Regions from separate parts of the Streptomyces sp. NBC_00466 genome, predicted to be linked through region 4. Evidence: riboswitches for the same ligand, from Rfam matches in the RefSeq annotation. Region 4 holds a riboswitch; each other region holds the start of a gene.

What was found. Region 4 has a riboswitch for cobalamin ahead of OG210_RS23265 (prenyltransferase/squalene oxidase repeat-containing protein). Riboswitches for the same ligand answer to the same signal wherever they lie in the genome.
Region 1: it holds a riboswitch for cobalamin, as region 4 does, so the genes downstream of both, OG210_RS25705 (cobalamin biosynthesis protein) here and OG210_RS23265 (prenyltransferase/squalene oxidase repeat-containing protein) in region 4, are expected to answer to the same signal.
Region 2: it holds a riboswitch for cobalamin, as region 4 does, so the genes downstream of both, OG210_RS31690 (HoxN/HupN/NixA family nickel/cobalt transporter) here and OG210_RS23265 (prenyltransferase/squalene oxidase repeat-containing protein) in region 4, are expected to answer to the same signal.
Region 3: it holds a riboswitch for cobalamin, as region 4 does, so the genes downstream of both, cobN (cobaltochelatase subunit CobN) here and OG210_RS23265 (prenyltransferase/squalene oxidase repeat-containing protein) in region 4, are expected to answer to the same signal.

The regions. Positions count from the first base shown of each region.
Region 1 covers NZ_CP107896.1:5,721,147-5,728,150, forward strand. Annotated here, with positions in the region: gene OG210_RS25700 (cobyric acid synthase) at 6-1,511, opposite strand; gene OG210_RS25705 (cobalamin biosynthesis protein) at 1,508-2,437, opposite strand; cobalamin riboswitch at 2,556-2,695, opposite strand; gene OG210_RS25710 (hypothetical protein) at 2,857-3,126, opposite strand; gene OG210_RS25715 (anion permease) at 3,190-4,443, opposite strand; gene OG210_RS25720 (class II aldolase/adducin family protein) at 4,672-5,346, shown strand; gene OG210_RS25725 (alpha/beta hydrolase family protein) at 5,488-6,615, shown strand; gene OG210_RS25730 (hypothetical protein) at 6,715-7,004, shown strand, end outside.
Region 2 covers NZ_CP107896.1:7,075,474-7,082,477, forward strand. Annotated here, with positions in the region: gene cobN (cobaltochelatase subunit CobN) at 1-1,220, shown strand, start outside; cobalamin riboswitch at 1,385-1,586, shown strand; partial or broken gene OG210_RS31690 (HoxN/HupN/NixA family nickel/cobalt transporter) at 1,584-2,703, shown strand; gene OG210_RS31695 (polysaccharide deacetylase family protein) at 2,956-3,780, shown strand; gene OG210_RS31700 (XRE family transcriptional regulator) at 3,800-4,384, opposite strand; partial or broken gene OG210_RS31705 (EamA family transporter) at 4,599-4,703, shown strand; gene OG210_RS31710 (FMN-binding negative transcriptional regulator) at 4,733-5,380, shown strand; gene OG210_RS31715 (B3/4 domain-containing protein) at 5,422-6,129, shown strand; gene OG210_RS31720 (ABC transporter ATP-binding protein) at 6,167-7,004, opposite strand, start outside.
Region 3 covers NZ_CP107896.1:7,067,884-7,074,887, forward strand. Annotated here, with positions in the region: gene OG210_RS31660 (cobalt-precorrin-5B (C(1))-methyltransferase) at 1-624, opposite strand, end outside; gene OG210_RS31665 (cobalt-precorrin-6A reductase) at 636-1,376, shown strand; gene OG210_RS31670 (precorrin-2 C(20)-methyltransferase) at 1,414-2,913, opposite strand; gene OG210_RS31675 (precorrin-8X methylmutase) at 2,922-3,548, opposite strand; gene cobG (precorrin-3B synthase) at 3,568-4,887, opposite strand; cobalamin riboswitch at 4,994-5,148, shown strand; gene cobN (cobaltochelatase subunit CobN) at 5,184-7,004, shown strand, end outside.
Region 4 covers NZ_CP107896.1:5,163,115-5,170,118, reverse strand. Annotated here, with positions in the region: gene OG210_RS23280 (MBL fold metallo-hydrolase) at 1-364, shown strand, start outside; gene OG210_RS23275 (hypothetical protein) at 559-819, shown strand; gene OG210_RS23270 (SPFH domain-containing protein) at 831-2,024, shown strand; cobalamin riboswitch at 2,159-2,295, shown strand; gene OG210_RS23265 (prenyltransferase/squalene oxidase repeat-containing protein) at 2,409-3,608, shown strand; gene OG210_RS23260 (SCO2322 family protein) at 3,608-4,327, shown strand; gene OG210_RS23255 (energy-coupling factor transporter transmembrane component T) at 4,324-5,520, shown strand; gene OG210_RS23250 (ATP-binding cassette domain-containing protein) at 5,517-7,004, shown strand, end outside.

The sequences.
Region 1 (7,004 bases), 560 kb from region 4:
GGCGCTCATGGCGCTCCGGGGGCGACGAAGGGGAGCCCGGCCGGCGCGCCCGACTCGATGAGCGCGAGCAGCCCGTCGGTGTCCGCGTGCTCCTCGATGAGGTCGCCGAGCCGGTCGAGCTGCTCCTCGCGGAGCACGCCGAAGCTGGTGTCGGGCGCCGGTACGAACCGCCGGCCCGCGACGGCGGCGACCTCGCGCAGGAAGGCCCGGCGGAAGCCGTCGCTCTCCAGCGAGCCGTGCCAGTGCGTGCCCCACACGGAACCGGTGCGGCAGCCGTCCAGGAAGGGGGAGCCGCCCAGCACTTCGGCGACCCCGTGGTGGATCTCGTACCCCTCGACCGGCTCCCCGAGGGCCTCTCCGACGGGCCGCGCCAGGGTCTTCTCCACCGCGAACCGCACCCGGACAGGGAGCAGTCCGAGCCCGTCGACGGCCCCGGCGCGCGATTCGACCGTGTCGTCGATGTGCTCGCCGAGCAGCTGGAAACCGCCGCAGATGCCCAGCACCGGACGGCCTTCGGCGGCCCGCCGGGCCAGCGCGTCCGCGAGCCCGCGCTCCCGCAGCCACTCCAGGGCGCGCACCGTGCCGCGCGTCCCCGGCACGATCACCAGGTCCGCGTCCGCCAGCTCCTCCGCACGGTCCACGAACCGCACCACGACGCCCGGTTCGGCGGCCAGCGCGTCCACATCGGTGAAGTTCGACATCAGCGGCACGGCGCACACGGCGACCCGCAGCACGTCCTGCCCGTACGGCGCGGACACGGCGGACTCGCGCACCGTGCCGCGCATCGACACCCGCAGCCCGTCCTCCTCGTCGATGCCCAGGCCGTGTGCGTACGGCAGGACACCGTAGGTCCGCCGCCCGGTCAGCCCGTGCAGCATGTCGAGCCCCGGTTCGAGCAGGGACACATCACCGCGGAACTTGTTGACGAGGTACCCGGCGACGAGCGACTGGTCCTCGGCGCTCAGCAGCGCCGTCGTACCGAAGAACGACGCGAAGACACCGCCCCGGTCGATGTCGCCGACGACGACCACCGGGAACCGCGCGGCGCGCGCGATCCCCATGTTCACGATGTCGGTCCGCCGCAGATTGATCTCGGCCGGACTGCCCGCCCCCTCGCAGATCACCGCGTCATACGTGCCCCGGAGTTGCGTCAGACAGTCCGTCACCGTGCCCAGCAGTGCCTCCTGCCGGCCGCCGTGGTAGCCGCGGGCGCTCATCTCGCCCACCGGCTTCCCCATCAGCACGACCTGGCTCGACCGGTCGCTCCCCGGCTTGAGCAGCACCGGGTTCATCAGCGCCGTGGGCTCCACCCGCGCCGCCTGCGCCTGCATCGCCTGCGCGCGCCCGATCTCCGCGCCCTCGCGGGTGACGAACGAGTTGAGCGACATGTTCTGCGCCTTGAAGGGCGCGACCTTCACACCCCGGCGCACCAGCCACCGGCAGATGCCCGCCGTGACCACGCTCTTCCCGGCGTCCGACGTGGTTCCGGCCACCAGCAGTCCGCCACTCATCCGCGTACCTTCCTCACCACGAGAGCTGTCGCGAGCGCCAGCAGGGACACCCGGCGCGACAGCCGCACCGCGCGCTCGATGTCGCCGACGGCCACCGGCCGGCCGCCGCCGTTGAGTACCGCCCGGTGCTCGACCCGGCCGGCGTACGAGAGGGTGCCGCCGAGCCGTACGCCCAGCGCGCCCGCGAACGACGCCTCCACCGGGCCCGCGTTGGGGCTCGGGTGGCCGGCCGCGTCCGACCGCCAGGCCCGTACGGCGCCGCGCGGGTCCCCGCCCGCGAGCACCGCGAGTACGGCGGTGAGCCGGGCGCCCGGCCGGCCGGCCAGGTCATCGAGCCGGGCGGAGGCCCAGCCGTACCGCAGATACCGGGGCGACCTGTGGCCGACCATCGCGTCCAGGGTGTTCACCGCCCGGAACCCGGCGAGCCCCGGCACCCCGGCGAGGGCGCCCCAGACCAGCGCGCCCACCACCGCGTCGGAGGTGTTCTCGGCCACGGACTCCACGACGGCCCGCGCGATCTGCTGTGCGTCGAGCGCCTGCGGATCGCGTCCGCACAGATGCGGCAGCCGCTCCCTGGCCGCCTCGATGTCACCCGCCGCCAGCGCGTCGCCCACCGCGCGCGCCTCACGCCCCAGCGAGGTGCCGCCGACGACGGCCCAGGTGGTGGCGGCGGTCAGCGCGATGCCCGCGGCGGGACGGCCGCGTACGGCACGCCCGGCCAGCACGGCGGCGCCCACCGCGCCCCCGGCGCAGACCGCGGTGTGCAGCGCGCCCCACCCGCGGTGGTCGCGCCACAGCCGGCGTTCCACGGCGGCGGCGGCCCGTCCGAAAGCGGCGACGGGGTGGCCGCGCCGGGGGTCGGCGAAGACGAGGTCTGCCAGGAGGCCCGTGGTGGCGCCGTACACGAAGACACGCTCGGCACGCATGAGGTCAGCAGGCCAGTACGCCCGGGACCCTCACGGCGGCTGTGCTCGGAGCATCGGGCGGTTCGGGCAGCAGGCGGCCGCGCATGGCGTAGTCCTCACTCAGGGTGTCCGCGCCCTGGTTCGACGTGACCGGCGGTGAGAGTTCCTGGCTCCCGGGGGCAACCCCGGTGACAGTGGCGGGACCGCGCCGGATTCGCACCGGACTTCCTCTCCTGCCGCCGTATTGGCCCCGGAAGTCCACCACGGTCGGCGAACACCCGTCAACTCACCCTTGACCTGCGGCGGGGCAGTGTGCCGAGCCCCACACGGGTCACCCGGACGGCCGAACGCACGGGCCGCGCACACCAGCCGCCCGCCCGGTGGCCGGTGGAGGCCGCCGGGCGGGCGGAGTGACGCTGCGGGGGAGGAGCGAGCTGTTGTCAGGCGACGATCAGATAGATCCCGTACGCGACGGCCGCCGCGCAGAGCGCGAAGCAGGCGTACGCGCCGACCCGCGCCGCCGCGGCCGGTGCCGGGCCCCGGCCCGTACCGGCAGGCGTCGCGGCGGCGGGCGCGGTTGCGGTGCCCGGCTCCGGCGCGGGCTTCCGCGCCAGGCCCACCACGCCGAGCGTGAACAGGCCCACCAGTCCGACGGTCGCCACGAGGCTGACGCCGAAGACGGTGCCGAGAGCTGCCCAGTCGATGTCCATGGTGCGGTGTCCTTCTCCTTCAGACCGTTTCGGACTTTCGGACCGTGTTCAGGCGGACCGTGTTCAGACCGTGGCGGGCCGGTTGGGCTCCGGTGCGGCGCCGCCGGGTGCGGGGATGGTGGTGCGGAGGGGGTCGGTGACCGCTCCGGCCGGCGGCGGCGCGACGGCTGCGATGGCGGTGGTCACCACCCCGGCCGGCTCGTCGTACCCGGCGGGCTCGTCGGGGGTGACGCTGTGCTGGCCGACCGGCTTGCGGCGGGAGAGCGACCAGATGACACCGGAGCCCGCCACCAGCAGGGCGGCGACGGCGCCGATGCCCCACGGGCCGCGGCCGGTCAGAAACTCGGCGCCCGCGCCGACGAGCGCGGCGGCGGGCAGGGTCAGGCACCAGGCGACGGCCATGCGGGTCGCGGTGGACCAGCGGACCACCCCGCCCTTGCGGCCGACGCCCGCGCCCATCACGGCGCCCGAGCAGACCTGGGTGGTGGAGAGCGAGAAGCCGAGGTGCGAGGAGGCCAGGATCACGGTCGCGGCACCGGTCTGGGCGGCGAAGCCCTGCTGCGGCCTGAGCTCGGTGAGCCCCTTGCCCATGGTCTTGATGATGCGCCAGCCGCCCAGGTAGGTACCGAGTGCGATGGCGGTGCCGGCGGAGACGATGACCCACAGGGGCGGGTTCGATCCGGGTGCGATGACGTTGCCGGTGACCAGGGCGAGGGTGATGACACCCATGGTCTTCTGCGCGTCGTTGGTGCCGTGGGCCAGCGAGACCAGGCCCGCGGAGGCGATCTGGCCGGCCCGGTAGCCCTTGGCGGTGGACTTCTCGTCCGTACGGCGCCCGATCCGGTACGTCAGCCTGGTGGCCAGCAGCGCGGCGAGACCGGCGACGACCGGCGCGGCGACCGCGGGGAGCAGGACCTTGGTGATGACGACATCGCCGTTGACACCCGACGAGCCGACCGACATCAGCGTGGCTCCGATGAGCCCGCCGAAGAGTGCGTGGGAGGAACTGGACGGCAGGCCGAGCAGCCAGGTCAGCAGATTCCAGAGGATGGCACCGACGAGTGCCGCGAAGATCACTTCTGTGGTGATGCCCTGTTCATTGATGATCCCGCCGGAGATCGTCTTGGCGACCTCGACGGACAGGAATGCCCCGACAAGGTTGAGCACGGCGGACATGGCCACCGCGGTCTTCGGTTTGAGAGCGCCGGTCGAGATGGTCGTCGCCATCGCGTTGGCAGTGTCGTGGAAACCGTTCGTGAAGTCGAACACGAGAGCGGTAATGATCACGATCCCAAGGAGCAGGGTCAAGTGTTCCATTTACCTGGGCAATCGTTCGAGGTCATTGACGAGATGAACGTAAGCAACCTGGGTGAACGGAAGATGAACTGGGCCGGGCGCTGTGGTGACTCTGCCCGGACGCGCCCATTCCACTCGTGGCCGGCGGCTGCCGCGGTGGCGTACCGGGGCGCCCGGAGGGCTGGCATCATCGCGTGGACGGCCCCAGCGGGCCCGGAACAGCGCAGACGCGGCAGCGGGACAGATGTGATGGGGGAGACAGCAGTGGCGCCTGAGGAGACCGACCCACTCGCGAGGGCCTGGCACGAACTCGTCGCCACCGCCCGCAGGACCGCGTCCGAAGGGCTGGTCGTCGGCACATCGGGCAATGTCTCGGTGCGCTGCGGCGACCTCGTCCTGGTCACCCCCAGCGGAGTGCCGTACGAGAAGCTCGGCCCCGGCGACACCGTCGCCGTCGACCTGGACGGCCACCAGGTGCTCGGCGAGCTGAAACCGACCAGCGAACTGCCCCTGCACCTGGCCGTCCACCGCGCCACGGCCGCAACCGCGGTGGTCCACACCCACGCGGTGCACGCGACGGCGGTCTCCACCCTGGTCCCGGAGCTGCCCGCCGTCCACTACATGGCCGCCGCGCTGGGCGGCCCGGTGCGCGTCGCCCCGTACGCGCTCTACGGCAGCGACGAGCTGGCCGCGAACATGCTCACCGCCCTCACCGGCCGTTCCGGCTGCCTCCTCCAGAACCACGGCACGGTCACCTACGGCAGCTCGCTCGACCAGGCCTACGACCGCACCGCCCAGCTGGAGTGGATGTGCAGGCTCTGGCTCACCGCGTCCGCGCTGCCCGGCCGCACCCCGTCCCTGCTGTCGCCGGGACAGCTGGCCGAGGCCACGGAGAAGCTCCGCGGGTACGGCCAGCCCGGCTAATGCCTGTCGCCGGACACCGCGCGGCCGCCCATCGGGCGACGACGGCACTCCGACGACCGGACCAAGCCGGATCCTCGCAGGTCCGGCCACGTTTGCCCCGGTCGGCTGGCAGCCCGGCCCGCCCCCGCCGACACTGGAGGGGTGCGCCCGGCAACCGCGACGGCAACGGCCGTCACCACTCTGATCGGGGTCGGCGCGGCCGCGGCAGCGGCCGGCCGGCTCGCCGCCGACGCCGCGCTCAGGACGCCGCAGGACCGGGCCCTGCCCGCCGAGCCCCGGCTCTCCGTACATGCCACGGCCCCCGGCCGGGTCACCCTCAGCCGGTGCCTGGCCTCGCTGCGCCCCGGTGTGTACGGCCTTGAGGGCCCGGGGGTCCACGCGGTCGTCGGACCGGTGATCGACGGCGGCTCCGAGACCGCCGACACCGTCGTGCGCCGGCTCGACCGGGTCACCTACGGCACGCTCGCCCCCGGTACCAAGGCCCGGCTCACCCCGCAGGTGTACGTGGGCGACCCGCGCTCCGCGCTCGGCATCGACCACGCCGACGTGGACATCCCCGGTGAACTCGGCGCCTCCCCGGCCTGGTTCGTGCCCGGCCCCCGCCCCACCTGGGTGATCACGGTGCACGGCCTGGGCACCGGCAGGGAGCACCCCATGAACGTCCTGGGCTTCCTGCACCGCCACCAGTTCGCGGTCCTCGACATCTCCTACCGGGGCGACACCGGAGCCCCCGCGAACCCGGACGGCCTGGGACACCTCGGCGCGTCCGAGTGGCGCGACCTGGACGCGGCCATCCGCTACGCCGTCCGCTACGGCGCGGAGCGCGTCGTCCTGCACGGCTGGTCCACCGGCGCCGCCATGGCCCTGCACGCCGCGGTGGGTTCGGGGATGCGCGACCGCATCAGCGGCCTGATCCTCGACTCCCCGGTCCTCGACTGGGAGGCCACCCTCGGCGCGCTGGCCGCCGCCCGGCGCACCCCGGCCTTCCTGCTGCCGCTCGCGGTGCGGGCGGCCCAGGGGCGTACGGGCACCAACGGCGACCGGCTGCGCGCCGCCGCCGACCCGCGGGCGCTGACCGTGCCCACGCTGGTCTTCCACGGCCCCGGCGACCGGGTGGCTCCCTGGCGGCGTTCCGTCGAACTCGCCGACGGCCAGCCGTCGTTGGTGGATCTGAGGACCGTCGCGGGCGCCCCGCACGGCGCGATGTGGAACGCGGATCCCGCGGCCTACGAAGAGTCCATGCGGCGCTTCCTGACCCCGCTGATGTAGCGGTCCCGGCCCGCCGGCCGGCTTCTGTGTGCCCTGCGTCAACCTGTAGCGAGGGGTTCCGTTTGGGCTTTCGGCCCGTCAGAGGCAAGACTGCTCCCCGTGACGTCCCGTAACCCGCGCGACTCCAGACTCCGCCTCGTCCGCCCCCGACCTCTGGTCACGGCCCGTCGTGTCGTGAGCAACCGGCGCATCCGTCCCGCCCCGCGCCCGCCCGCCGGTACGCCGGCCCCGGCGGAGCTGGCCCGTCAGGCCAGGACGGTGCTCGCCGACGCCGTCCGGATCGCCCGCTGGGCCGGGGACGCCCGGCCGGTGCAGGGCGGGGCGCTGACCGCCCCCGCCGCCGAACACGCCGTACGTACCCTCGCGTTGACCCCGGAGGCGGTCCGCGC
Region 2 (7,004 bases), 1.9 Mb from region 4:
CCCCGCTGCGCGGTCTGGTCAACGTCCTGCCGACCGGCCGCAACTTCTACTCCGTCGACCCCAAGGCCATTCCGTCCCGGCTCGCCTGGGAGACCGGCCGGCTGCTGGCCGACTCACTCCTGGAGCGCTACCGCACCGACAACGGCGAGTGGCCCACATCCGTGGGGCTCTCCCTGTGGGGAACCAGCGCGATGCGGACATCGGGCGACGACGTGGCCGAGGCCCTCGCACTGCTCGGTATCCGCCCGGTGTGGGACGACGCCTCACGCCGGGTCACCGGTCTGGAGCCGGTGCCGCTCGACGAGCTGGGCCGCCCCCGTATCGACGTCACGCTGCGCATCTCGGGCTTCTTCCGTGACGCCTTCCCGCACACCATCGGGCTGCTGGACGACGCGGTACGGCTGGCCGCGTCCCTGGACGAGCCCGACGGGCAGAACTTCGTACGCGCCCACACCCGGGCCGACCTGGCCGAGCACGGTGACGAACGCCGGGCCACCACCCGCATCTTCGGCTCACGCCCCGGCACCTACGGCGCGGGCATCCTCCAGCTCATCGACAGCCGCGACTGGCGCACCGACGCGGACCTCGCCGAGGTGTACACGGTGTGGGGCGGCTACGCCTACGGCCGGGAACTGGACGGCCGCCCGGCCCGCGCCGAGATGGAGACCGCGTACAAGCGGATCACGGTCGCCGCGAAGAACACGGACACCCGCGAGCACGACATCGCGGACTCCGACGACTACTTCCAGTACCACGGCGGCATGGTCGCCACCGTCCGGGCGCTGCGCGGGAGCGCCCCCGCGGCGTACATCGGCGACTCCACCCGCCCCGAGACCGTCCGCACCCGCACCCTCGTCGAGGAGACCTCCCGGGTCTTCCGCGCGCGGGTGGTCAACCCCCGCTGGATCGAGGCGATGCGGCGGCACGGCTACAAGGGAGCCTTCGAACTCGCCGCCACCGTCGACTACCTCTTCGGATATGACGCCACCACCGGTGTCGTCGCCGACTGGATGTACGACAAGCTCACCGAGACGTACGTACTCGACCCGGTGAACCGCGACTTCCTGCAGCAGGCCAACCCCTGGGCCCTGCACGGGATCGCGGAACGGCTCCTTGAGGCGGAGTCCCGGGGCATGTGGGCCGAACCGGACCCCGCGACGCTCGAAGCGCTGCGCCAGGTGTACCTGGAGACCGAGGGGAACCTGGAGGGCGAGGACTGACCGGAACGGTCTCCTCGCGGTGGCCCGCTGCCGCCGGTGCGTGGTGAGAGCCGGGCTCTCCCTGCCACCGGTGTGCGGCAGCGGGCCCGCAGCCATGGGCTCGGCAGGTGTGAGATGCAATACCTGCCCAGGTGGGCGCACTTGCTGGCACCGGCGGCCAGAACCTAGGGTGAACGGGCCGTGGTGTTCGGGAAGACCGGTGAAAGCCCCCAGGGGCCTCAGACCGGAGCGGCCCTCGCCACTGTGATCGGGGAGTCTCCGTCCCGTCGAAGCCACTGGCCGCATCCGCGGCCGGGAAGGCAGGGCCGGAGGCGAGCGTCAGCGAACCCGTCAGCCAGGAGACCGGCCACGGCATCTCACGAAGTGATCCACGAGGTGCTGGAGCGTGATCCGCTTGACCCTGCCCGAAACCACCGCGTTCGCCTGGCGGCGCGAGGACACCGTACGAACCGCCGGGCTGCTGGGGGTGATAGCAGCCCTCCACGTCGTCGCGTTCGGCGTTCTGTTCCTGCTGGTGGAACCAGGCCACTACGAGGTCGGGTCCAAGGCTTTCGGCGTGGGCCTCGGCATCACCGCGTACACGCTGGGGATGCGGCACGCCTTCGACGCCGACCACATCGCCGCCATCGACAACACCACCCGCAAACTCATGGCTGACGGGAAGCGCCCGGTCTCGGTCGGTTTCTGGTTCGCGCTGGGCCACTCCAGCGTGGTGGTGGCCATGGCGGCGCTGGTCGCCGGGGGAGCCCGGCTCGCGGGAATCCTCATGAACGAGGGCTCACACACCCACCAGGTGCTCGGCGTCGTCGGAACGAGCGTCTCGGGCTCGTTCCTCTACCTCATCGCGGCGCTCAACCTGGTTGCCCTGGTGGGCATTCTGCGGGTGTTCAAGGAGATGCGCGCCGGACGCTACAACGAGGCCGAACTCGAATCACACCTGAACTCACGTGGGTTCATGAACCGCATACTCGGCCGGTTCACCAAGTCCATCAGCCGGCCGGGCCAGATGTACCCGCTGGGCTTCCTCTTCGGCCTGGGCTTCGACACCGCGACCGAGGTCACGCTCATGGTGATGGCGGGCAGCGGCGCCGCCGCCGGCCTGCCCTGGTACGCCGTCCTCTGCCTGCCGCTGCTCTTCGCGGCCGGAATGAGTCTGTTCGACACACTCGACGGCACCTTCATGAACTTCGCGTACCAGTGGGCCTTCTCCAACCCGGTGCGCAAGGTGTTCTACAACCTCGCCATCACGGGCCTGTCCATCGCCGTCGCGTTCCTCATCGGCACGATCGAGCTGATCAGTGTGCTGCACGACAAGCTCTCCCTGCAGGACTCGGTGACCGGCTGGATAGCGGGCCTCGATCTCGGGAATGTCGGCTACCTCATCGTCGGACTCTTCGTCGTGGTGTGGGCCGCGGCGCTGGCCTACTGGCGCATCGCCAAGGTGGAGGAGAGGTGGGCGGTCCGCGCCGCCGACAGCGGCTGAACCGGCGCCGCCCGCGGTGGCGGACCGGGGTGCTCGGGCGCCCCGGTCCCGCCCGGACCCGGGAAAGACGCGGCGCGCCGCGTGCGGGGGTGGGCGGGGGATGGCCCGACAGAGTGGAATCGGACGCGCGTCCGGCGCTGTCGGCCGGGTAATCGCCCCGGTATATGGCAGTACGGTGCCATGCAGTCAGAAAATCACACTAATACGCAAGGGCGCCGCAGATTCGTGCGCGCCGCGGTCGGTCTGGGCGCCTTGGCTGTCGGAGGAGTGGTCTCCCGGGCGTGCGGCCCGTCCGGCGGCAACGCCCCGGCCGCCGCCCCGCATCCTTCACAGGCACCGGCCGGTGCCCCGCCCCCGCTCCACGTCCAGCCTCCACCGGCCGCCGGACCACCCGCGGCGGCGGCCGCCCGTCCCCCCACCTACCGGCTACGGCCCTTCGCGGGCGAGACATCGATGGGCGCCCCCTCCCACAACGCGGCGGTCCGCACCCATGCGGTGTACTCGATGGAGGAGGGCGGCCGCAGGATCGCGCTCACCTTCGACGACGGCCCCGACCCCCTCTACACGCCCCAAGTGCTGCGCATCCTGGCCCAGTACGACGTGCAGGCGACGTTCTGCGTCATCGGCGAGAACGCCGTCCAGTACCCGCAGCTGCTGCACGACATCGCGAACGGCGGACACGCCGTCGCCAACCACTCCTGGACCCATCCCCAGCTCACCAAGTTGAAGCCGGCCGCCGCCCGGTCCGAACTCTCCCGGACCAGCGATCTGATCGAGAAGATCCTCGGCGCCCCGCCCCAGTGGGCCCGCGCACCGTACGGCGACTGGAACCCGGTCACCCTCGGGATCTGCGCCGACCTGGGCATGGAGCCGCTGGGCTGGTCGATCGACACCAACGACTGGGCGCGGCCGGGGACGCGCAGCATCACCAACTCCGTGCTGCGCGACATCAAGGACGGGGCGATCGTGCTCTGCCACGACGGCGGCGGCAACCGGTCCCAGACGGTCGCCGCGGTCAGGAACTATCTGCCGAGGCTGCTCGACAGCGGCTTCGTCCCCGTGCGACCGGAGCTCTGACGGGTACAAGCTGCGCAGGTCAGCTCGCGGAGTTGGGTCCGGGCGGGATGTGAACGGTCATGATCAGGCGGCAGGTCTTCGTGCCTGAGCCGCGGTAGGCGTGGGGGGCGTCGCCGTCGAAGGTGGCCGTCTGCCCGGCCTCGACGGCGTGCTCGGTGCCGTCGACCACGAGCACCATCTGTCCGGCGGTGACACTGACGGTCTCCACTACGCCGGCCTGGTGCGGGTGGCTGGGGTACTCCTCGCCCGGTTCCAGTTTCCAGCGCCAGACCTCGACCGGGGCCGGCCCCGATGTGGTCAGCATGAGCCGCGCCTCGCCGCCTTCCTCCCCGGCCCACAAGGGCATGACGGCGTCGGCGGAGACGACCCGTACCCGGCCTTCGGCCGGCCCTTCCAGCAGCGCGGACACCGAGACACCCAGGGTGTCGGCGAGGCGTACCAGGGTGGCGAAGTTCGGGTTGCCCTGGGCCTTCTCCAGTCCGACCAGGGCGCCCTTGCTGACCTTGGCACGCCGGCCGAGTTCGTCCAGGGACAGCCCGGCACGGGTACGGGCCGCGCGGACGTTGTGCGCGAGCGTCCGCAGTGCCGCCGCTGTCTCGGCCATCGCTGGGTCCCTCCAGGCAAGTGGATCACTGCACTGCACCGTGCGGTCGTTCGGTTGACGAACCCCGGTCGATGCGTTGTACGGTGTGGTCGTTCCATTGATGGTAAGGGATGTACCCGTGATCGCTCTGCCGCTGGCCCTGGGCAGTTCACCGGCCTACGGATGCGCCGACTTCCTCGGCGGTCTCGGCGCCCGCAAGGCCCACGTTCCGCGCACCGTCCTGCTCGCCCGCAGCTTCCTCGCCGAACGCATCCACCGCGGACAACTGATCGGCCTGGGCACCGCAGCCGTCGCCGTCAGCCTCCTCGCCCTCACCTGACCCAGCGCCCCTGCCCGGAAGGACCCCGTATGTTCATCCAGCCCTGGGACGCCGCCCTGGACGACGCCGAGTGGCAGACCTGGATCGCCGACGGCCACGACTTCGGCATCCTCAGCGTCAACGGCCTGCCCGGACAGGCGCCCGTCGTCGTGCCCACCCACTTCACCGTCGACGGCGCCGGCCTGCTGATCCACCTCGCCCGTCCCAACCCCGTCTGGCAGACGATCGAGGCGGACCCCCACGTCACCTTCACCGTCACCGGCGACTACGCCTTCATCCCCGGCCCCTGGCGCGCCAAACCCGGCATCCCGCCCACCGACGGCGTCCCCACCAGCTACTACGCGGCCGTCCAGTTCACCGGCCGGGCCACGATCATCGACGACCCCGAAGCCAAGGCGCAGCTGCTGCGCCACCAGATGAACCACTTCCAGCCCGAAGGCGACCACGCCCCCATCGACCCCGACCAGCCGCCCTACGGACGGATGCTGCCCGGCATCCGCGGCCTGCGCCTGGACATCACCGAGGTACGGGCGAAGTTCAAGTACGACGACCACAAACCCGTCGAGCAGCGCACCGGCACCGCCCGCCGACTCACCGAACGCGGCACCGGCCTGGACGCGCTCACCGCAGCCCAGCAGCGGCGCCGACTCGACCGCATCGGCCCCTGGGAAGCCTGACCCCGGCCCGTACGCCCTCCCCGAAACGGATCCTCCTCGCGATGACCACCTTCCGCATCAGTCCCGCCGTCGCCGACGCCTTCCCCGACAGCCTCATCGCCGTCGTCACCGCCACCGGGCTGCGCGGCCACGAACCCTGGCCCGCCACCACCGCCGCCCTGCAGGACCTGGAGCGGCAGCTCGCCGACGGCTCCTGGCACCCCGCCGACGAGACCGACCCACGCATAGCGGCCTGGCACACCGCCTACCGCTCCTTCGGCACCAACCCCCGCCGTATCCGGCCCAGCGTCGACGCACTCGGCCGCCGCCTCGCGAAGAAGGGCGCCCTGCCCCGGATCAACCCGGCCGTCGACTCCTACAACGCCGTCTCCGTCCGCCACGGCCTGCCCGCCGGCGCCTTCGACCTCGACCACGTCACCGGGGACGTCGAGATCCGCTACGCCGACGGCACCGAGACCTTCACCCCGCTCGGCGAACCCGGCACCACCGAGAACCCCAAGGCCGGCGAGGTCGTCTACACCGACACCACCGACGTACTGACCCGGCACTGGAACCACCGGGACGCCCACCGCACCCGCGTCACCGACGACTCCACCCACGTCGCCTTCATCCTCGAAACCGTCCACGCCGCCCGCGACGGACACCTTCTCAGGACCGCCGCCGGCGACTTGCGGGAACTGCTCGCCCCGCACACCGGCCAGACCCAGGTGCACTACCTCACCCGGGAACAGGCTCAGGCCGAAGCCTGAATCCGCGCCGTGTGCGCGCCCCGGAATCGTGTACGGCTCATGCGGGTGTGCTCCGTTTCTCGCCGTCGGTCTCGGAGGTGACCTGGTAGGACAGCAACTGCTGGAACAGGCCCTCTTGTCGGGCAAGGTCCTCGTAGGTGCCCTCCTGTACGATCCGGCCCTCGTCGAGGACCACGATCCAGTCGGCGACACGGACGTTGGTGATGCGGTGGGTCACCAGCAGCACCACCCGTTCCCGGGCCAGGGTTCGCAGTCGCTGGAAGATCCGGTACTCGGCGCGGGGATCAAGGTTCGCGGTCGGTTCGTCGAGGACCAGCAGCCCGGCCTCGCGGAAGAACGCCCGCGCGAGCGCGACGCGCTGCCACTGGCCGCCGCTCAGCTCTTCCCCGTTGAGCCACTCGCGGGCGAGGAGGGTGTCCAGGCCGGCGCCGAGCGTGTCGACGACCTCGTCGGCGCCGGCGGCCTCGCACGCCTCACGGACCGCCGCGTCGCCGCGAGCCGTGGGCTGTCCCTGGTTCACGTTCTCGCGCACGGTCAGTGGCCAGTGGGCGTACTCCTGCGGAACCAGGGCCACTTGCTGCCACAGCTTCTGCGGGTCCGCCTCACCGGTGGGGACGCCGTCCCACAACACCTGCCCGTGCGAGGGCAGATACAGGCCGCTGACCAGTTTCGACAACGTGGACTTGCCTGAGCCGTTGAAGCCGACCAGCGCGGTGACCTTGCCCCGGTGCAGGGTGAGGGAGACGTCCGAGAGCGCGTCCTGGCTCTTGCCGGCGTAGCGGTGGGTGACCGCCTTGATCTCGATCGTCCGCGGTGGCTCCGGCTGGTGCGTGCCGCGGCGCAGGCGGAACCCGCCTGCCTTGTCCAGGAATCCG
Region 3 (7,004 bases), 1.9 Mb from region 4:
CACATCGACGCCGCGCCGGATCGAGTCGATCCACGCCGAGCACGAGTAGGGCACCACAATGCCCGTCGTCCCCAGTATGGAGAGGCCGCCCAGGATGCCCAGCCGGGGGTTCCAGGTGGAACGGGCGATCTCCTCACCGTGGTCGACGGAGACGGTGAGCTCGGCATCCGCCCCCGCACCGTGGCGCTCGGCGACGCGCGCCATGTGCTCGCGCATCATCTGGCGCGGCACCGGATTCACGGCGGGCTCGCCCACCTCCAGCGGCAGCCCGGGGCGGGTGACGGTGCCGACACCCGGGCCCGCCCTGAACACCACACCCGACCCCGGCGGCAGCCGCCGGACGGTGACCCGGACCAGCGCGCCATGGGTGACATCCGGATCGTCGCCCGCGTCCTTGACGACACCCGCTGTCGCCCACCCGTCGCCCAACTCCTCGACAGCCAGCGCGAACGACGGCGTCTGGCCCTTGGGCAGGGTGACCGTCACCGGGTCGGGGAACTCGCCGCTCAGCAGCGCGGTGTAGGCGGCCGTGGCGGCAGCCGTCGCGCAGGCGCCGGTCGTCCAGCCGGGCCGCAGCCCGGTGTGCTTGAGTTGGGCGCTGCGGCCACCACCCCCCTCAGCCACGAAAGGCTCCGATGCACGTACTGATACTCGGCGGCACCACCGAGGCCCGGCGGGTCGCCGCCGGCCTGCACCCCGGGGTCCGCGTCACCAGTTCCCTGGCCGGGCGGGTCGCACGGCCCGTGCTGCCGCCCGGAGAGATCCGTATCGGCGGATTCGGCGGAGCCGGGGGACTGGCGCAGTGGCTGCGCGAGCACGAGGTCGACGCTCTCATCGACGCGACCCATCCTTTCGCCGGAACCATCAGTTTCAACGCGGCTTCGGCCGCTGCCACCGCCCATGTTCCCCTGCTCGCCGTGCGCAGGTCCGGGTGGGTGGCGGGGGAGGGCGACGACTGGCACCCGGCGGACTCCCTGGAACAGGCCGCCGGGATGCTCCCGGCACTGGGGCAGCGGATCTTCCTCACCACCGGGCGGATGGGCCTCGCCGCGTTCGCGGCTCTGGACGGACTCCGGTTCCTGGTGCGGTCGGTCGACGCCCCGCAACCCCCGCACCCGCTGCACATGGAGACCCTGCTCGACCGGGGGCCCTTCGCGCTGGACGGCGAGCGGGCGCTGCTGCGCGACCATCGGATCGACGTGCTGGTCACCAAGGACAGCGGAGGACCGGCCACCGCCGCCAAGCTCACCGCGGCACGGGAGGTGGGGATTCCGGTGGTCGTCGTCCGCCGCCCCGCCGTCCCTGGAGGCGTACAGGTCGTGGGGACCCCGGAGGAAGCCGTCCACTGGGTGCGGGACATCCAGGGCACCGCCTGAGCCGGGCTCGCAGCCACCGCATCAGCAGGCGCCCCCGTCACCCCTCGGGGTAGCTCCGGGGAGTCCAGACGATCTCCTCACCGTCACCCCGCCGCACGGTCCGCGTCCGGGACGAGCCGACGAGCAGGATCGTGCGCATATCGACCTCGGCCGGGTCGAGCGCCGCGAGCCGTACGATCCGGACACTCTCGCCGGGCCCGCCGATGTCCCGGCCCAGTACCACGGGCGTGTCCGGTGAACGGTGCTCAAGGAGCAGGTCACGGGCCTTGCCGACCTGCCAGGTCCGGCTGCGGGAGCCCGGGTTGTACAGCGCGAGCACCAGGTCGGCCGCCGCTGCGCCGCGCAGCCGCTCCGCGATCACCTCCCACGGCTTGAGCCGGTCCGAGAGCGAGATCGTGGCGTAGTCGTGGCCGAGCGGCGCACCCGCACGGGCCGCAGCCGCGTTGGCGGCGGTCACCCCGGGCAGCACCCGCACCGGAACATCGCGGTACCCGTCCTGGGCCGCGACCTCCAGTACGGCGGTCGCCATCGCGAACACACCGGGGTCACCGCCGGACACCACGGCGACCTTGCGCCCGCGCCTGGCCAGGTCCAGAGCGAACTCGGCGCGCTCCGACTCCACCTTGTTGTCGGAGCCGTGCCGCCGCTGCCCGGGCCGGACCGGGACCCGGTCCAGATACGTGGTGTAGCCCACCAGGTCGTCCGCGGCCGCCAGGGCGCCCCGGGTCTCCGGGGTGAGCCAGAGCGGGCCCGCGGGGCCGGTGCCGACCACGACGACGTCACCGTGCTCCCGTACCGGCCCGGTCGCGCCGACGCGGCTCGGCAGCACCGCCACCGAGAAGTACGGCACCGATCCGGCCTCCACGTCGGCCAGTTCGCCGGTGCGCTCCCCGGGCATCGTGGCGCGCTCCACATAGCGGGCCTCGGCCATCCGGCCCGACCGCCCGACCGCCCGGTGCACCGCGGGGAAGGTCCGGCCCAGCTTCATGACCACCGCGGAGTCCGTCGACGCCAGACGCGCCGTCAGCTCCTCCTCGGGGAGCGTGCCCGGCAGGATCGTCAGTACCTCCTCGCCCTCGACGAGCGGCACACCGAGCCGGGCGGCGGCAGCGCTCACCGAGGTCACCCCCGGGATCACCTCGGTCGGATAGCGGTCCGCGAGACGCTTGTGCATGTGCATGTACGAGCCATAGAAGAGCGGATCACCCTCCGCGAGCACCGCCACCGTGCGGCCCGCGTCGAGATGCGCGGCCAGCCGGGCCGCCGCCTCGGCGTAGAACTCCTCCATCGCGCCCCGGTACCCGCCGGGGTGGTCGGTGGTCTCGGTGGTCACCGGGTAGACCAGCGCCTCCTCGATGTGGTCGGCGCGGATGTGCCCGGCCGCGATGGACCGGGCTATGGACCGGCCGTGCCGGGCGCTGTGGAAGGCGACGACGTCCGCCTGGGCGATGACCTCCACGGCGCGTACGGTCATCAGCGACGGGTCACCGGGGCCGAGCCCGACTCCGTACAGCCGACCGGTGCTCTGCTCGCTCATGCTGGTGTTCATTCCTCTTCGCTCGCAATGGCGTTGACCGCGGCCGCCGCGATGGCGCTGCCCCCGCGCCGCCCGCGCACCACCAGATAATCCAGCCCCGCGACGTCGTCGGCCAGCGCGTCCTTGGACTCGGCGGCGCCGACGAAACCGACCGGCACGCCGATGACCGCCGCGGGGCGCGGCGCGCCCTCGCGGACCATCTCGAGCAGCCGGAACAGTGCGGTCGGCGCGTTGCCCACGGCCACCACGGCGCCTTCCATACGGTCGCGCCACAGTTCCAGCGCCGCGGCGGTGCGGGTCGTGCCGAGCTCCGCCGCGAGGCCGGGCACGGACGGGTCGGACAGCGTGCACACCACCTCGTTGCCGGCGGGCAGCCGCTTGCGGGTCACCCCGCTCGCGACCATCGCCACGTCGCACAGCACGGGGGCACCGGCGCGCAGTGCCTCGCGGGCGCGCGCCACCACCTGCGGGGTGTAGGCGAGATCGCGCACCAGGTCGACCATCCCGCAGGCGTGGATCATCCGGACGGCGACCTGGCTGACATCGGCGGGAAGTCCCGTGAGGTCCGCCTCTGCGCGGATGGTCGCAAAGGACTGGCGGTAGATCGCCGGGCCGTCCTTCTCGTAGTCGAACACTGTCTTCTCGCTCATTTCGTCACTGCGTGAGGGGCGTGGTCCGGGCTTCCGCCACGGTGGCGGCGAACTCTGAGGGGTCGTTCATGGTGTCGGGCAGCCGTTCGCCGCGTACGGAGACCTCGTAACCGGCGGCCGTGGCGACCACGTCCACCCGGTCGCCGTGGGGGTGGCCGCAGCGCCGTGCGCACCCCGACCAGTACACGGGCAGACCGCGGCCGGTGCCGGGAGCCAGTGCGGCGTGCGCGCGTACATCGGCCAGGGACTTCGCACAGCCGGGGCGTCCGATGCACGCCCCGACCCCGTGCCAGGGGGAGTCAGGTCCTGTGATCAGTCCCGCGGCCGAAAGATCCGCGAGCCGGGCATCAGCGGTGTCCGGGCCGAGCCCGGGGAGCACCACACCCCGCCAGGGAGTCAGCCGCAACTCACCGCTGCCGTCGTGCAGCGCCGTGTCCGTCAGCAGGCGCCACTGGGCTGAGGTGATGAGCCCGAGCGGCGCCTCGACGCAGAGCGCCGCCCGTCCGTCCGGGGCCGGTACGGTGCCGGGCGCGGGGCCCGTCCCGGACGGCAGCGGTTCTGCCCGGTCCCGGGCAACGGCCGGGATACCGGCGGCTGCCAGCCGTTTCCCGACCGCGTGGACGAACGCGGCAGCCCCGCAGGGCAGTTCCGCCACCCGCCAGGCGCCGGTCCCCGCGGCACGGGCGGCGCTCAGAAAGGTCTCGGCCGCCAGCAGGGCGCTGCGGGCCGCGTGTTCGGCCGGAACGGCCAGCATCTCCGGCGCCTCGCCGGTGCACAGCAGCGCACCGTCGCCCGGAGAAGCGATCAACGTCACATCGGCGCCGAGGCCGGCCACATCGCGGCGGCCGTCGTCGAACGCGAACAGAAAACGGCCGGACAGGCCGGCGGCCGCCGCGCAGCCACAGAGCAGGGTGTCCAACTCCCGTGCCCAGCCCTGCACATCGGCCGCTCCCCGCCCGTCGAGCCCGCACAGCGGGGAGGCCACGACATTACGGGCCCGCTCATGGCGTACCGACGGCAGCAGCCCGGCGTCCGCGAACACATCGGCGAGTTCCCGGCCGCGGTCCTGGGCCAGCCCGCGCAGCTGCACATTGCCGCGCGACGTCAGATGAAGTGCCCCGTCGCCCAGCCGCAGCGCCACGTCCAACACCGCCCTGGCCTGCGGAACTGTCAGTACACCTGCCGGAATCCTGACCCGTGCCAGCGCGCCGTCGTCCGCCGCGTGCAGGCGCAGGCTGCCCGGACACGCGTCGCCGCGGTCACGCCGGGCGGCCGGCTCCCGTGGGGGCGGAGGTGCGGAGGAGTGGGGCATGGCGGCGAGCATACCGACCGGTCCACCAGGGCCATGTCCTGCACCGATGCGACCGCCGGTGCGGACCCGGTGCGCCGGTGGCGGCCCCCGAGGCCCACTGCCCGCCGCCCGTCAAGGTCGTTACTATGCTTGTCGACGGGCCGTTCGGCCCGCAATCGCCTACGACGGCGACAGGGGAGGAAGCCCGGTGAGATTCCGGCGCGGTCCCGCCACTGTGAGCCCGGCTCTTGGAGCCGAGTGAGCCAGGAACTCCCGCCGTCCTTGACACCGCCCGGGGCGCGGATACCCCGAGGAAGGCCTGACGCCGCATGCTCCTGCTTCTGTCGACGTCCGACACCGACCTGCTCAGCGCCCGTGCCGCGGACGGCCCCGTCGCGTACCGCTTCGCCAACCCGTCCCGGCTCCAGCTCACCGACCTGCCCGCCCTTCTCGAAGGCGCCGACCTGGTCGTCGTACGCCTCCTCGGTGGCATCCGCGCCTGGCAGGAGGGCCTCGATCTGCTGCTGGCCGACGGGCGTCCGGTCGTCGTCCTGACCGGCGAGCAGGCCCCGGACGCCCAGTTGATGGAGGCGTCGACCGTCCCGGTCGGGATCGCAGCCGAGGCCCACGCCTATCTGGCGCACGGCGGGCCCGCCAATCTCGGCCAGCTCGCCCGCTTCCTCTCCGACACCGTGCTCCTCACCGGCCACGGCTTCGAGCCCCCGGCAGCCGCGCCCAGCTGGGGCCCACTGCCGCGGCAGGCAAGGTCTGCCCCGGCAGTGGAACGCACCGCGCGCACCGCCGACGGGCCGACCGTCGCGGTGCTCTACTACCGGGCCCACCACATGAGCGGCAACACCGCCTTCGTGGACGCCCTCTGCGAAGCCGTCGAGGACACCGGAGGCCGGGCCCTCCCGCTCTACGTCGCCTCGCTGCGCGCCCCCGAACCGGAACTCATCGAAACGCTGCGCGCGGCGGACGTCATCGTCACCACGGTGCTGGCCGCGGGCGGAACGAAGCCCGCCCAGGCGTCCGCCGGGGGCGACGACGAATCGTGGGACGCGGGCGCGCTCACCGCCCTGGACGTCCCCATCCTCCAGGCGCTGTGCCTCACGGGTTCACGGGCCGCCTGGGAGGAGAACGACGAGGGCGTGTCGCCGCTGGACGCGGCCAGCCAGATCGCCGTGCCGGAGTTCGACGGCCGGCTGATCACGGTGCCCTTCTCGTTCAAGGAGATCGACCAGGACGGGCTCCCCGCCTACGTCGTCGACCCCGAACGGGCCGCCCGCGTCGCCGGGATCGCCGTGCGCCACGCGCGGCTGCGGCACATAGCCCCCGCCGACAAGCGGCTGGCCCTGGTGCTCTCCGCGTACCCCACCAAGCACTCCAGGATCGGCAACGCCGTCGGCCTGGACACCCCCGCGAGCGCTGTCGCCCTGCTGCGCCGGCTCCGTGACCAGGGCTACGACTTCGGCCCGCAGGACGTTCCCGGTCTGGCGTCCGGTGACGGCGACGAACTGATCCGCGCGCTGATCGAGGCCGGTGGCCACGACCAGGAGTGGCTCACCGACGAGCAGCTCGCCCGCAACCCCGTCCGTATCCCCGCCGCCGACTACCGGCGCTGGTACGCCACGCTCCCCGCCGGGCTGCGCACGAACGTGGAGGAGCACTGGGGCCCGCCGCCCGGCGAGATGTTCCTCGACCGCAGCCGCAACCCCGAGGGCGACATCGTCCTCGCCGCCCTGCGCCACGGCAATCTGCTGGTCCTCATCCAGCCACCGCGCGGCTTCGGCGAGAACCCGATCGCGATCTACCACGACCCCGATCTGCCGCCCTCGCACCACTACTTGGCCGCGTACCGCTGGATCGCCGCATCCGCGGACGACGGCGGCTTCGGCGCGGACGCCATGATCCACCTCGGCAAGCACGGCAACCTGGAGTGGCTGCCGGGCAAGAACGCCGGCCTGTCCGCCGCGTGCGGTCCCGACGCGGCCCTGGGCGACCTTCCGCTCATCTACCCGTTCCTGGTGAACGACCCGGGCGAGGGCACCCAGGCCAAGCGCCGTGTCCACGCCACGCTGGTCGACCACCTGGTCCCGCCGATGGCCCGCGCCGACTCCTACGGCGACATCGCGCGCCTGGAGCAACTC
Region 4 (7,004 bases):
TTCGTTCGAGCGGGGGGACCCCCTTGGCGACTACCTGGACTCGCTGGAACGGATCGGCCGGCTGGCCCCCGCCGAGGTGCTCCCCGCCCACCAGTACGCCTTCACCGACGCCGCCGCCCGGGTACGGGAGTTGCTGGCCCACCACGAGGACCGGCTCCGGGATCTGCTGACCCTGCTGGCCCAGCCGCAGACCCTCTGGCAGATCGCCGAGCGGATGGAGTGGAACCGCCCCTGGGAGCAGATACCGCACGGCTCACGCAATATCGCGGTCTCGGAGGCCGAGGCCCATCTGCGGCGGCTGGTGAAACTGGGGCGGGCGGAAGCCCTCACCGGCAGTGACCCCGTGACCTATATGGCGGTATAGCCGGAAACTTAGCCCCGATCCTTCCGGTACGCGCCCGAGGCGGCGGCAGACCACCCCGGATCAGGCCCGCCGCCCGTACGTCACCCGCTTCCCGCCCGCGTCCGAACTCGGGACCAGCGGAGGATAGTCCGCAGGTCGGAGTAGCGTTAGGGTCATGCATTCAGTACCGCACATCACGAGGGGGGCGGCCGCCGATGGCGCCGGACGAGGCTGTGATCGGCTGCACGGGGAAGCTGATCCTGGCAACGCGCGGATCCGCCGGTCCCGGTGAGGTTCTGATCCAGGTCAGAGGGGGCTGGGAAGCCTTTCTCGCCTGGTCCACGGAGCCCTTGTCGTACGGGGCGACAGTGCTCGTGATCGAATCCCGCGGTACTCGCCAGGTCGACGTCATCGAGTGGACCGATCCCGTGGACCCGCTGGATGCGCTGACCCTCGACCCCGGCGACACCGACTAAGGAGACCAAGGATGTTGGGTTATCGCGTTCCAGCGCCGGACGAGGCCATGCTCATCTCCGGAGGCAGGCGTGGTCTGGGCGGTGCGCCCTTCAGGGTCGTGACCGGCCACGGAAAGTTCGTACTTCCGGTCTTCCGCAAGACCCGCTTCCTGACCCTCGCGATGTGCGAGGCGGAGGTCGCCGAGACCTGTGTGACCCGGCAGGGCATCGTGCTGACCGTGCGGGCCGTCATCGCGTTCAAGGTCGGCAACGACACCGAGAGCATCGTCAACGCCGGCCAGCGCTTCCTCTCCGACCAGGACCAGATGTCGGTGCTGACCGGGCGGATCTTCTCCGGTCATCTGCGCTCGATCATCGGCTCCATGACCGTCGAGGAGATCGTCACCGAGCGGCAGAAGCTCGCCACCGAGGTGCTGGAGACCTCCAAGACGGAGATGGCCAAGATCGGCCTGATCGTGGACTCGCTCCAGATCCAGTCGATCGACGACGGCGAGACCGGTTATATCGCCGCCATGTCCGCCCCGCACACGGCGGCCATCCAGCGGCAGGCGCAGATCGCCCAGGCGCAGGCCACCCAGGCGTCCGTCGAGGCGCAGCAGGAAGCCACCCGTAACCAGGCCGAGTACCAGCGGCAGACCGCCGTCGTACAGGCGCAGTACTCGGCGGAGGTGGACCGGGCGCAGGCGCAGGCCGCCCAGGCCGGTCCGCTCGCCCAGGCGCACGCGCAGCAGGAGGTGCTCGCGGCCCAGACCGAACTGGCCCAGCGCGCCGCCCAGTTGCGCCAGCAGCAGCTGGTCGCCGAGATCGTGAAGCCCGCCGAGGCCGACGCCGAGCGCATCAGGGTGCTGGCCGTGGCCGAGGCCGAGCGGATGAAGATCCAGGCCGCGGCAGCCGCCTCGTACGACCGGGTGGCGCTCGACCGGATGCTGATCGACCAGCTCCCGCAGATCGTCAAGGAGGCCGCGTCCGGCCTCGCGGGCGCCAATGTCAACGTGCTCAACGGCGCGGACGGCCTGGGCGAGATCGCTGCCGGTCTGGTGGGCCAGGGTCTGACGATCCTCGACTCGGTACGGAAGAACCTGGGCGCGCAGGACGACGACGCCCACCAGGGCGGCCGGGGCGCGGAGATCCAGCGCTACCTCGGCGCGAAGTCCGGCAAGGACAATGGCGACAACGGCGACAACGGGCCGATCGACATCAAGTAGAACCGGCCGGCCGTCCTGTACGGCCCCGGGCCGTACAGGACGGGCACGGACGAGAACAGCGAGAACGGACGGCGGCGCACCGGATCCAGCGGTGCGCCGCCGTCCGTTTCCCTGGCCGCCCCCAGGGGCGCTCAGGGGCGGTCGGTACAGTAAGACGGTCGTCATCACACCCGTACAGGGGGAAGCCGGTGCAATTCCGGCGCTGACCCCGCAACCGTAAACCGCCTGCCCCAGGCGGTGAGCCGGACCGCCCTGTACGGAAGTGACCGGCTCGTGCCACCGGAAGCCTCCGGTGGCCGGCACCGTCGAGGTATACGGAGCCGGAGCCCCGGTGCCTGAGTGGGCCCGTGCCCCGGCTTCCCCGCAGGAGAGGCCCCGCCCGCCATGACCCTTCGCCGCAGCGTCACCGCGCTCGCCGCATCCGCCGTACTCTGCGCGGCCGCTGCGCCGACGGCCTTCGCCGACTCCTCGCCGTCACCCTCACCGTCCCCGGTGCTCCCCTCCGGCCTGTACGGCAAGACCGACCCCAAGTACGACGGGGTCTGGCGGCAGTCCCTCGCGCTGATCGCGCAGGACGCCACCGGGGTCCGCCCCGCCGCGAAAGCCGTCGACTGGCTGACCGGCCAGCAGTGCGCCAACGGCGCCTTCACCTCCTTCCGCGCCGACGTGACGAAGCCGTGCGGCGCGAAGGAACTCCTGGACACCAACGCCACCGCCGCCGCCGTACAGGCGCTGAAGGCGCTCGGCGGGCACGACGCCGCCGTGAAGAAGGGCGCCGGCTGGCTGAAGTCGGTGGCGGGCAAGGACGGCGGCTGGAGCTACAACCCGGGCGGCCCGAGCGACGCCAACTCCACATCCGTGGTGATCGGCGCGCTCGCCGCGGCCGGGGAGCCGACGGCCGCGGCCAAGAAGATGCTGGTCTCGCTCTCGATCCCGTGCGATGCCAAGGAGGGCGGCGGCGGCTTCGCGTACCAGCCCGACAAGAAGTCCGGGAAGCTGTACGCGAACGCCGACGCGACGGGCGCCGCCGTACTGGGCACCCTGGGCGCCGGACTGGCACCGGGCCCCGGCGGCAAGGACGTCGGCGGCACCGGCTGCCTGAACGCGTCGACGCCCGCCCAGGCCGCGCACAACGGCGCCACCTACCTCGCCGGGGCGACCGCGGGGAAGGCCTATCTGAAGTCCGCGATGCCCGGCGCCGAGGACCAGCCCGACTACGGCAACACCGCCGACGCGGTGACCTCGCTCGGCGCCGACGGCCTCATCGCACAGGCCAGGCAGCCCCTGGCCTGGCTGGAGCAGCACTCTGCGGGATGGGCCAGGCAGAGCGGCCCCGCCGCGTACGCCCAGCTGATCTTCGCGGCCCGTTCGAACGGTATCGACCCGCACGACTTCGGCGGCGCGGACCTGGTCGAGCAGCTCAACGCGACCGGCCCCGCCCCCGCAGGTTCGGTGAAGGCCGCGGACTCGAAGCAGAGCAGCGACAGTTCGGGCATCAGCGTCTGGTGGATCATCGGCGTCGGCCTGATCGCCGGAATCGGCGGCGGGTTCCTGCTCAGCATGCGCGGCAGGAAGCGGCGCTGATGCGCCCCCCGATAGCTCGTACGCGCGCCATGCGGACCGGTTCCGTCCGGCTGATCGCCCTGGCCGTCGCGGTGGGCGCGGCATTCACCGCGCTCACCGCGTTCGGGGCGGCTCCCGCGCAGGCCGCCGGGTACCGGTACTGGTCTTTCTGGGACCGCTCGGGCAGCGGCTGGGAGTACGCCACACAGGGCCCGTCGACGGCCCGGCCCACCGACGGGGACGTACAGGGATTCCGGTTCGCCGTCAGTGCGGACTCCCAGGACGCGAGCAAGCCGCGCGTCCCGGCGCGCGGCACCCCCCTCACCTTCGACGGCATCTGCGGGAAGACCCCGGCCAAGGGCGGCGCCAAGCGGATCGCGCTGGTCATCGACTTCGGTACGGCGGCCGACGCACCGGACGGCGAGAAGCCGCCCGCCGAGCGCACCGTGTGCGCGCGGGTCGGCGGGGACGCGACCAGCGCGGAGGCGCTCGCCGCCGTCGCCCGGCCGCTGCGCTACAACAGCGACGCGCTGCTCTGCTCGATCGCGGGCTTTCCCCGCACCGGCTGCGGCGAGCAGGTCTCGCAGACGCAGAAGGGTGGCCACGCGCAGCGGACCGACAGCGCCCCGCGGCACGACAGCGGTGGGCCGTCGGCGGGGCTCGTCGGCGGGATCGCTGCGGTGGTCGTGCTCGGCGCGGCCGGTGTGTGGCAGGCGCGCCGCAGGCGCAACAGCGGATGACCGTGTCACTCCGCGCCCCCGCCGTCGGCCGCAGCAACGCCCTGCACGCGGGGGCCTGGTGGCTGTGGGCCCTCGGGCTCGCGACCGCCGCGTCCCGCACGACCGACCCGCTGTTGCTCGGCCTGCTGGTGGGTGTGGCGGGCTATGTGGTGGCGGCCCGGCGCACGGACGCGCCGTGGGCCCGCTCGTACGGCACGTTCGTGCGGCTCGGGCTGTTCGTCATCGGTATCCGGCTGGTGTTCTCGGTGGTGCTCGGCTCCCCGGTGCCCGGCTCGCACACACTGTTCACGCTGCCCGAACTCCCGCTGCCGCACTGGGCGCAGGGGGTGCGGATCGGTGGCCGGGTGACGGCGGAGCAGCTGGTCTTCGCGCTGTACGACGGCGCCAAGCTGGCCACCCTGCTGATCTGTGTGGGCGCGGCCAACGCGCTCGCCAACCCGGCCCGGCTCCTCAAGTCCCTGCCGGGCGCCCTGTACGAGGTCGGGGTGGCGGTCGTCGTCGCGATGACCTTCGCGCCGAACATGGTCGCCGACGTGGTGCGGCTGCGGACCGCACGGCGGCTGCGCGGCCGTCCCACCGGCGGGGTCAGGGCGGTCCTGCAGATCGGGCTGCCGGTGCTGGAAGGCGCGCTGGAGCGGTCGGTCGCCGTGGCGGCCTCGATGGACGCGCGCGGGTACGGCAGGACGGCGCAGGTGCCGCGTGCGGTCCGGCACACCACGACCGCGCTGACGCTCGGCGGGCTGCTCGGGGTCTGCGCGGGGACGTACGGTCTGCTGGCCGCCGAGGGCGCCTCGTACGGTCTGCCGGTGCTGGGCGTGGGGCTGCTGGCCGCGCTGGCCGGGCTCAGGCTGGGCGGCCGGCGGTCCGTGCGGACGCGCTACCGGCCGGACCGCTGGGGTCCGCGCGCCTGGCTGGTCGCGGGCTCGGGGGTCGCGGTGGCCGCGCTGATGATCTGGGCGGGGTCGCGCGACGCGGCGGCGCTGCACCCCGGGGTGGTCCCGCTGGTCGCACCGGTGCTGCCGCTGTGGCCGGCGGCAGCTGTGCTGGTCGGGCTGGTCCCGGCCTTCGTGGCGCCCGTACCGGAAGCGCCCGCGCGGAATGCGCCCAAGCCGAAAGCCCCCGGGGCGCAGGCTCCCGGGGCGCAGTCCCCCGTACCGAAGGCCCCGTACCAAGAAGAAGGAGGGTGTAAGTGATCCGGTTCGAGCAGGTCTCGGTCACCTACGCCGACGCCGGGGAGCCCGCCGTCCGCGGGGTCGACCTGACCGTGCCCGAAGGCGAACTGGTGCTGCTCGTGGGCCCGTCCGGTGTCGGCAAGTCGACACTGCTCGGCGCGGTGTCCGGTCTGGTGCCGCACTTCACGGGCGGGGTGCTGCGCGGCCGGGTCACCGTCGACGGACGGGACACCCGGACCCACAAACCCCGCGAACTCGCCGACCTGGTGGGCACGGTGGGCCAGGACCCGCTCGCCCACTTCGTGACGGACACCGTCGAGGACGAGCTCGCGTACGGCATGGAGTCGCTGGGGGTCGCCCCGGACGTGATGCGCAGACGGGTGGAGGAGACCCTCGATCTGCTGGGCCTCACCGAGCTGCGCGACCGGCCGATCGCGACGCTCTCCGGCGGTCAGCAGCAGCGGGTCGCGATCGGCTCCGTACTGACCCCGCACCCCAAGGTGCTGGTGCTCGACGAACCGACCTCCGCGCTGGACCCGGCAGCCGCCGAGGAGGTGCTGGCCGTCCTCCAGCGGCTGGTGCACGACCTCGGCACGACCGTGCTGATGGCCGAACACCGGCTGGAGCGGGTGGTGCAGTACGCGGACCAGGTGATCCTGCTGCCCGGTCCCGGCGAGGCTCCGGTCATCGGCGCGCCCGCCGGTGTGATGGCGGTGTCCCCGGTGTTCCCGCCGGTCGTGGCGCTGGGCAGGCTGGCGGGCTGGGATCCGCTGCCGCTGTCCGTACGCGACGCCAGGCGCCGCGCCGCGGCGCTGCGCGAGCGGCTGGCCGGCCGCGTCCGCACGGACCCGCCCGCTCCCCCGGCCGCCGGACCGGTCGCCACCGCGGACCGGCTCGGCCTGCGGCGCGGGCGGATCGAGGCACTGCGGCAGGTCTCCCTCTCGGTGCGGCCCGGCGAGACGGTCGCTCTCATGGGCCGCAACGGCGCCGGGAAGTCCACCCTGCTCGGCACGCTCGTCGGGATGTACGAGCCGTCGTCCGGGTCGGTACAGGTCGGCGGCAGCACCCCGCACCGGACCCCGCCGCGCGAGATGATCCGCCGGGTCGGGCTCGTACCGCAGGAGCCGCGCGATCTGCTGTACGCGGACACGGTCGCCGCCGAGTGCGCGGCGGCCGACGCGGACGCGGGCGCGGAGCCCGGCAGCTGCCGGGCTCTCGTCTCCGAACTGCTCCCCGGCGTCCCCGACTCCACCCATCCGCGTGACCTCTCCGAAGGGCAGCGCCTCGCACTGGCGCTGGCGATCGTGCTGACAGGACGTCCCCCGCTGCTGCTGCTCGACGAGCCGACGCGCGGTCTGGACTACGCGGCGAAGGCCCGGCTCGTCGGGGTGCTGCGCGCGCTGGCGCGGGACGGGCACGCCATCGTGCTCGCCACCCACGATGTGGAACTGGCCGCCGAACTCGCCCACCGGGTCGTCATCCTGGCCGACGGCGAGATCGTCGCG